Regions from separate parts of the Micromonospora sp. NPDC048905 genome, predicted to be linked through region 2. Evidence: riboswitches for the same ligand, from Rfam matches in the RefSeq annotation. Region 2 holds a riboswitch; the other holds the start of a gene.
What was found. Region 2 has a riboswitch for thiamine pyrophosphate ahead of AB0C01_RS31295 (ECF transporter S component). Riboswitches for the same ligand answer to the same signal wherever they lie in the genome.

Region 1: it holds a riboswitch for thiamine pyrophosphate, as region 2 does, so the genes downstream of both, thiE (thiamine phosphate synthase) here and AB0C01_RS31295 (ECF transporter S component) in region 2, are expected to answer to the same signal.

The regions. Positions count from the first base shown of each region.
Region 1 is NZ_JBEZFV010000003.1:539,492-542,890, forward strand. Features, by position in the region: gene AB0C01_RS10790 (ThuA domain-containing protein) at 1-1,041, opposite strand, end outside; TPP riboswitch at 1,353-1,462, shown strand; gene thiE (thiamine phosphate synthase) at 1,457-2,083, shown strand; gene thiO (glycine oxidase ThiO) at 2,080-3,237, shown strand; gene thiS (sulfur carrier protein ThiS) at 3,228-3,399, shown strand, end outside.
Region 2 is NZ_JBEZFV010000019.1:13,059-16,457, forward strand. Features, by position in the region: gene AB0C01_RS31285 (AAC(3) family N-acetyltransferase) at 1-654, opposite strand, end outside; gene AB0C01_RS31290 (alpha/beta fold hydrolase) at 683-1,513, opposite strand; TPP riboswitch at 1,620-1,724, shown strand; gene AB0C01_RS31295 (ECF transporter S component) at 1,802-2,389, shown strand; gene AB0C01_RS31300 (ABC transporter ATP-binding protein) at 2,501-3,399, shown strand, end outside.

The sequences.
Region 1 (3,399 bases), on a different contig from region 2:
GAAGACGTCCAGGTCGACGGCGGTGACGGTGTTGCCGGTGTCCGGCTTGATGATCTGCACCCGGCCGTCGCGCTCGATGTAGAAGACCCGCCCGTCGGGGGCGATGTCCAGCTCCATCGGGTTGCTGGTGTTGCTGTCCAGGGCGATCTTCTCGAAGTTCGAGGTCTTCGTGGCGCCGCAGTCGGCGTCCTCGACACCGGCTGCGGTGCGGATGCCGCCGAGCAGGTGGGACAGGAACTCGGGCTCGGCGAACGACTCCCGGGTGTGTCCGCCACCGGTGTACCAGGAGCGACCGCCGTCGAAGTCCTGACACCAGGAGGTCGGGTGGTCGGCGCCCATCGCGCCCGCGCCCGGGGTGTAGCTCTTCTCGTCCAGGCTGGCCAGCACGTGCACGTCCGGCCGCGGGTTGGTCTGGAAGTTGTACCACTCGTCGAACCGGGACCAGCGGTCCGGCAGCTCGGCCGTGGACGGGTGGGCGTGGTCCTCCACCTTCACCGTGGCCTGCTGGTTCTGCGGGTGGTTGGCGAAGTACGCGCCGACCAGGTCGCCGTACCAGGCCCAGCTGTACTCGGTGTCCGAGGCGGCGTGGATGCCGACGTAACCGCCGCCGGCCTTCACGTAGCGCTCGAACGCCGCCTGCTGCTCGGCGTTGAGGACGTCACCGGTGGTGGAGAGCCAGATCACGGCCTTGTACTTCGCGAGGTTGGCGTCGCTGAACGCGGCACCGTCCTCGGAGGCGTCCACGGTGAAGCCGTTGGTGGCGCCGAGCTGTTGGATGGCGGCGACACCGGTGGGGATGGAGTCGTGCCGGAAGCCGGCGGTCTTGGAGAAGACCAGGACCGAGAAGGGATCGTCGGCGGCCTTCTGGGGCGCCTTGGGTGCCACCTGGGTGACCGGGGTTCCGGCCGCTGCCTCCCGTGGGGGGACCTGTGCGGCGGCCGGCGCGGCCTGCGCGGGCGTGCCGAACAGGCTCGTCGAGGCGAGAGCAAGGGAGATGAGGGTTGCGGTGATTGGTACGCGGGCACGACGAGAACGGGACACGCCGCCTCCTGTGTCGTAGTGACGGAGATCGCGGGAGTCGGCACGCCGAAGGCCGTCCCTGATGGAGCCGGTGGTCACACCGTGCCAAGGTGCCCCCACCGACATTTTGTCGAATCGCTAAACAAATTAATTCGACTGGCTCGATGTCCGGCAAGATGCCGGCGGGTAACGGTTCTGCAACGGCAGGCGACATTCCGAACAGGACCGCATGAACCGCCACACAGATCTAGCTCGATTCGGTGCGTTCCGGCCCACCGGCCGCCGCCGAACCTCGCCTTGGCAGACCGACGGATCTGTCGTACGGTGACACGCAAGTAACCCACGGGAGCCCGGTGTACCGGGCTGAGAGGGGGGCTGACAGCCCCCGACCGTCGAACCTGATCCGGATAATGCCGGCGCAGGGAGGAGAGTTGCCGTGCCGTCCCTGGGGCGACTGCATCTGATCACCGACACCCGACCCGGTCGGGACCCGCTCACCGTGGTCCGGGCCGCCCTCACGGTGGCCCGCGCCGACCTGGTCGTGCAGGTCCGGGTCGAGGACTCCGCCACCGACCGCGAGGCGTACGAGTTGGCCCGGCGGGTGCTGGCGCTCTGCCTGTCGTACGAGGCGACTTGCCTGGTCAACGACCGGCTGCACGTGGCGCTGGCGGTGGGCGCGGCCGGCGGACACATCGGAGCGGACGACCTCCCGGTGGCCGCCGCCCGTCGGGTGCTCGGCCCCACCGGTGTGCTGGGAGCCACTGCCCGCGCGCCGGAGACGGCAACCGAGGCCGTCGCGGCGGGCGCCACCTACCTGGGTGTCGGCCCGTGCCACCCCACCAGCACCAAGTCCGGCCTGCCGGACCCGATCGGGCCGACCGGGGTCCGCGCCGTGGCCGACGCCGTCGACGTGCCGGTCATCGCGATCGGTGGCGTGACCGCCGCGCGGGTGCCGGAGCTGCGGGCCGCCGGGGCGTACGGGGTGGCCGTGGTCGGTGCGGTGTCCGCCGCCGCCGACCCGGCGCGTGCGACCGCCACGCTGATCGAGGCCCTGACGTGCTGACCGGCCGGTTCCCGTCGGCGCCGTCGATCGACCGGACCCGGCCGGACGTGGCGGTGGTCGGGGCGGGGCCGATCGGGCTGGCGATCGCCTGGCGCTGCGCCGCCCGTGGGCTACGGGTGGTGGTGCACGATCCGGCACCCGGCTCGGGGGCGTCGGCGGTGGCCGCCGGCATGCTCGCCCCGGTCGCCGAGGCGTACTTCGGTGAGCGGCAACTGACCGAGCTGCTGCTGGCGTCCGCCGCCCGCTGGCCAACCTTCACCGAGGAGTTGGCCGACGCGACAGGCGCCGACATCGGCTACCGCACCGAGGGCACCCTGCTGGTCGGGTTGACCGGCGACGACCTGGCCGAGGCGCGCCGGCTGTGGGCGTACCAGCAGGGGTTGGGCCTGCCGGTGACCCCACTGCGCCCCAGCGAGCTGCGCGACCGCGAACCGGCGCTCGCCCCCCGGGTGCGCGGCGGCGCGCTCGCGCCCACCGACCACCAGGTCGACCCCCGGCTGCTGGTGCCGGCGCTGCGCACGGCCGCGCAGCGGGCCGGCGCGGCGCTGGTGCCGCACGGTGTCCGACACCTGTCCGACGTGGACGCGGGCGTCACGGTTGTCGCCGCCGGCTGCGGGTCCGCCGCACTCACCGGCCTGCCCGTGCGGCAGGTGAAGGGCCAGATCCTCCGGCTCCGCGCGCCCGGCGGCGTCGCGCCGGGCTTCCGGCACGTGATCCGGGGGTACGCCGACGGCGAGCACGTCTACCTGGTGCCCCGCGCCGACGGTGAGGTCGTCCTCGGCGCGACGGTCGAGGAACGGTCGGACACCACGGTCACCGCCGGCGCCGTGCAGCGGCTGCTCCGCGCCGGGGTGGACCTGCTGCCCGAACTGGCCGAGTACGACCTGGTCGAGGCGGTCGCCGGGCTGCGCCCAGGTACCCCGGACAACGCGCCGATCCTCGGGCCCCTGCCCGGCCGGCCGGACGTGCTGGCCGCCACCGGTCACCACCGGCACGGCATCGTGCTCACCCCGATCACCGCCGACCTGATCGCGGACCTGGCGCTCACCGGCGTACCCGATCCGCTGCTCGCGCCCTTCCGGCCGGACCGGTTCGCCGGCGCGGCGGCGGACGGCGGACCCGAACCGACGATGAAGGGGGACCTGTGGAGTTGACGGTGAACGGGGCCGGACGAAGCGTCCCGGCTGAGATGTCCGTGGCTGACCTGGTCGGTGTCGTCGCCCCGCAACCCCGGGGGGTGGCCGTCGCGGTGAACGGCGAGGTGGTGCCCCGGGCAGGCTGGGCGACCACGGCGCTGCGCGACGGCGACCGCGTCG
Region 2 (3,399 bases):
GTCCGCGTCGAGCCGTACGTCCTGCCACCACATCCACTCCCGACCACCGTCGCCGGTCCGCACCGCGGCGCCGACCCGCTCGCGCGGCGAACCGGGGCAGCGGTACTCGGCCAGATGCAGCGAGGTGCTCACGGAGTGGTCCACGCCGAGCAGCAGGACGTCGGCGTCCAGGTCATAGAGCCGGGCGAGGGGAGAACCCTCGCCGAGCATGTCGGCCAGGCCGTGCCCGGCCACCACCTGCTCGGCGGCCGGCCCGAGCGCGGCGAACGACACGTGCGGATGCGAGCTGCGCAGGGCGCCGGGCCAGCCGCGAACCGTCTCTGCGAGCACGCCCATGAACCGGCTCGGCGTGACCGCCGGGTCGAAGCCCGGCATCTCGGCGCGGATCAGCGGCCACCAGTCCGCCGGCACCGGTGGATTGCGCCACCCCGCGGGGTCACTGTTGTCCGGCGTGTGGGTGGGCACCACGATCGTGCCGTCCGGGCCGAGCGCGTCGCGCAGGGCGAGCACCACCGCGTGCGGGCCGCCGCTGACGAACCCCAGCGGACGTAGCGCGGCGTGCACCAGCAGCGTCGCCCCGGGGCGTACGCCCAGCAGGCGCAGTTGCGCGGCGATCGAGCGTCGGGTGCCCGGCCCGCTGGCGTTCGTGGTCACGGCGCCCCTCCCTGGCTGGCCCACAGGCTCAGGCCGTTCCGCCGGCCCGAGCCAGGATCGCCTCGGCGAGCGGACCCGGCGCGGTGTCCGGAATCCAGTGACTCACACCTGGCAACCGCACGAAGCGGTACGTTCCGGTGACGTTCGCGGCGCACGCCTCGGCGGCGGTCTGGCCAATGGCGACGTCCCGGTCACTCCAGACGTAGGTGGTGGGTACCGCGACCGGGCCGACACCGGCCAGGTCGGCGCGGGACATCGCCCGGTACCAGTTCAGCGCGGCGGTCAGCGCCCCCGGCTCGCGCATCGGGGCAACGTAGCGGTCCACCCGGGGCGCGTCACCCACCCCGCCGAGCATCTTGCGCAGCGCGGTCGCGTGCCACGCCAGCAGCACCTTCTCCGCCGTGCCCGGCTTACGGAACAACGTGATGTACGACGAGCGGGCCTTCTGCTGGCCGTCGTTGCTCAGGGCGTACGCCATGGCGGCCGGATGCGGCACGGACACCGCGGTCAGGGTGCGGACCCGGTCGGGGTGCCCGGCGGCGACCGCCCAGGCCACGATCGCGCCCCAGTCGTGGCCGACCAGGTGCACGGCGTCCAGCCCCAGGGCGTCGAGCACCGCCACCACGTCGGCGACGAGTTCGGGGATCCGGTAGTCGGCCACCGCCGTCGGCCGCGCACCGGGCGAGTAACCGCGCTGGTCCAGCGCGTACGTGCGCAGCCCGGCCGCGTGCAGCGCGGGCACCACGTCGTCCCATTCACCGCTGTGCTGGGGGAAGCCGTGCAGCAGCAGGACGGGTACGCCGTCCGACGGACCGCCGGCGGTTACCTCGAACGTGAGACCTCGCGCGTCAACCCGCATGATCGTCAGCCTACCCAGCCGCGGTACGGCCGGCTGAACGCCGAGATGGGCGGATGCCCTGCTGGGCCGGCCCCCCTGGTCAGTGTTAGCGTCGACGAGACAACTTCACATCCGACAGGGGAGCGCACAGCGCTGAGAGTGCGGGCATGCCCGCAGACCCTCGAACCTGATCTGGGTAATGCCAGCGCAGGGAGTTCGGTCGACCTCCAGCCGCGCCGCCGTCCGGTGCCACCGGACGCGCGGCGTGCGTCTTCTCCTGGTTCGATTTACTGAACTGGGAGCACCAGCATGGACAACACCACCAACCGTTGGCGGACCATCGACATCGTGGTCGCCTCGGTGATCGCGGTCGCCTTCGGCGTCATCTTCTGGGCCTGGGGCCTGGTCTGGAGCGCCACCGAGGGTGCGTTCGCGTTCTTCCCGCCGGCGCAGACGCTGCTCTACGGCGTGTGGCTGATGCCGGCCGTGATCGGCGGCCTGGTCATCCGCAAGCCCGGTGCCGCGCTCTACTGCGAGACGGTGGCCGCGGTCCTGTCCGCGCTGCTGGGCAGCCAGTGGGCCGGCACGGTGATCCCGCAGGGCATCGTGCAGGGCATCGGCGCCGAGTTGGCGTTCGCCGCCTTCCGGTACCGGTCGTTCCGGCTGCCGACCGCGATGCTGGCCGGCGCGCTGACCGGCCTCAGCGCCGCGCTGTTCGACTTCTTCGTCTGGAACGACGCCTACGCGCTTGCCGACTACCGAATCCCGTACGCGCTGCTCACCATCGTCAGCGCCACCGTGATCGCTGGTGCTGGCGGCTGGCTGCTGACGAAGGCCCTGGCCAACACCGGCGTCCTGGACCGCTTCCCGGCGGGCCGAGACCGAGCCCTGATCTGACCCCGCCCCGTTGATCAAGAGGTTTGCGTCAGCGGAAGGCGATTTCCTGACGCAAACCTCTTGATCAACGGCGGATGGGCGGGGGACGCGCGGCCCGGAGGGGGTGGATTGGTGGGCGGGGTACTGCTGCGGGGGTTCGGGTGGCGGCACGCTGGGCGGCGCGCCTGGGCGGTGCGCGGGGTCGACCTGCGAATTGAGGCCGGGGAGCGGGTTCTGCTGCTCGGGCCCTCCGGGGCCGGTAAGAGCACCCTGCTCAGCGCGTTGGCAGGGCTGCTGCCCGAGGACTCCGGCGAGCAGGAGGGCACCGTCGAGATCGACGGGCTCGACCCGCGCAAGGGGCGGGAACGCGTCGGCATCGTCTTCCAGGACCCGGAAACCCAACTGGTGATGGCGCGCTGCGGCGACGACGTCGCGTTCGGTCTGGAGAACCGCGGGGTACCGACCGACGAGATCTGGCCCCGGGTGGACGAGGCGCTACACCGCGTCGGCTTCCCGTACCCCCGGGACCGCCCCACCGCCGCGCTCTCCGGCGGCGAGCAGCAACGCCTCGCCCTGGCCGGCGCGCTGGCGCTGCGTCCCGAGCTGCTGCTGCTCGACGAGCCGACCGCCAACCTCGATCCGGCCGGGGCCGACCTGGTCCGCCAGGCGGTGGCCGGCGCGCTGCACGCCGACACCACGCTGATCCTGGTCGAGCACCGGGTCGCCGAGGCGCTGCCGCTCGTCGACCGGGTGGTCGTCCTGGAGCCAGGCGGCGGGGTCCGCGCGGACGGCACCCCCGAGGCCGTCTTCGCCGCCCACGGCGCCGCCCTGGCCGCCGAGGGGGTCTGGGTGCCCGGTCACCCCATCGCGCCCCGGCCGGCCACCGCCGCGCCGGGGGACCTGTTGCTCACCGCCGACCGGCTCGGCCTGCCGCCCCGGCTGGGCTCCACCGACCTGGGGGTACGCGCCGGCGAGGCACTCGCCGTACGCGGACCCAACGGCGCCGGTAAGTCCACCCTGGCACTGCTGCT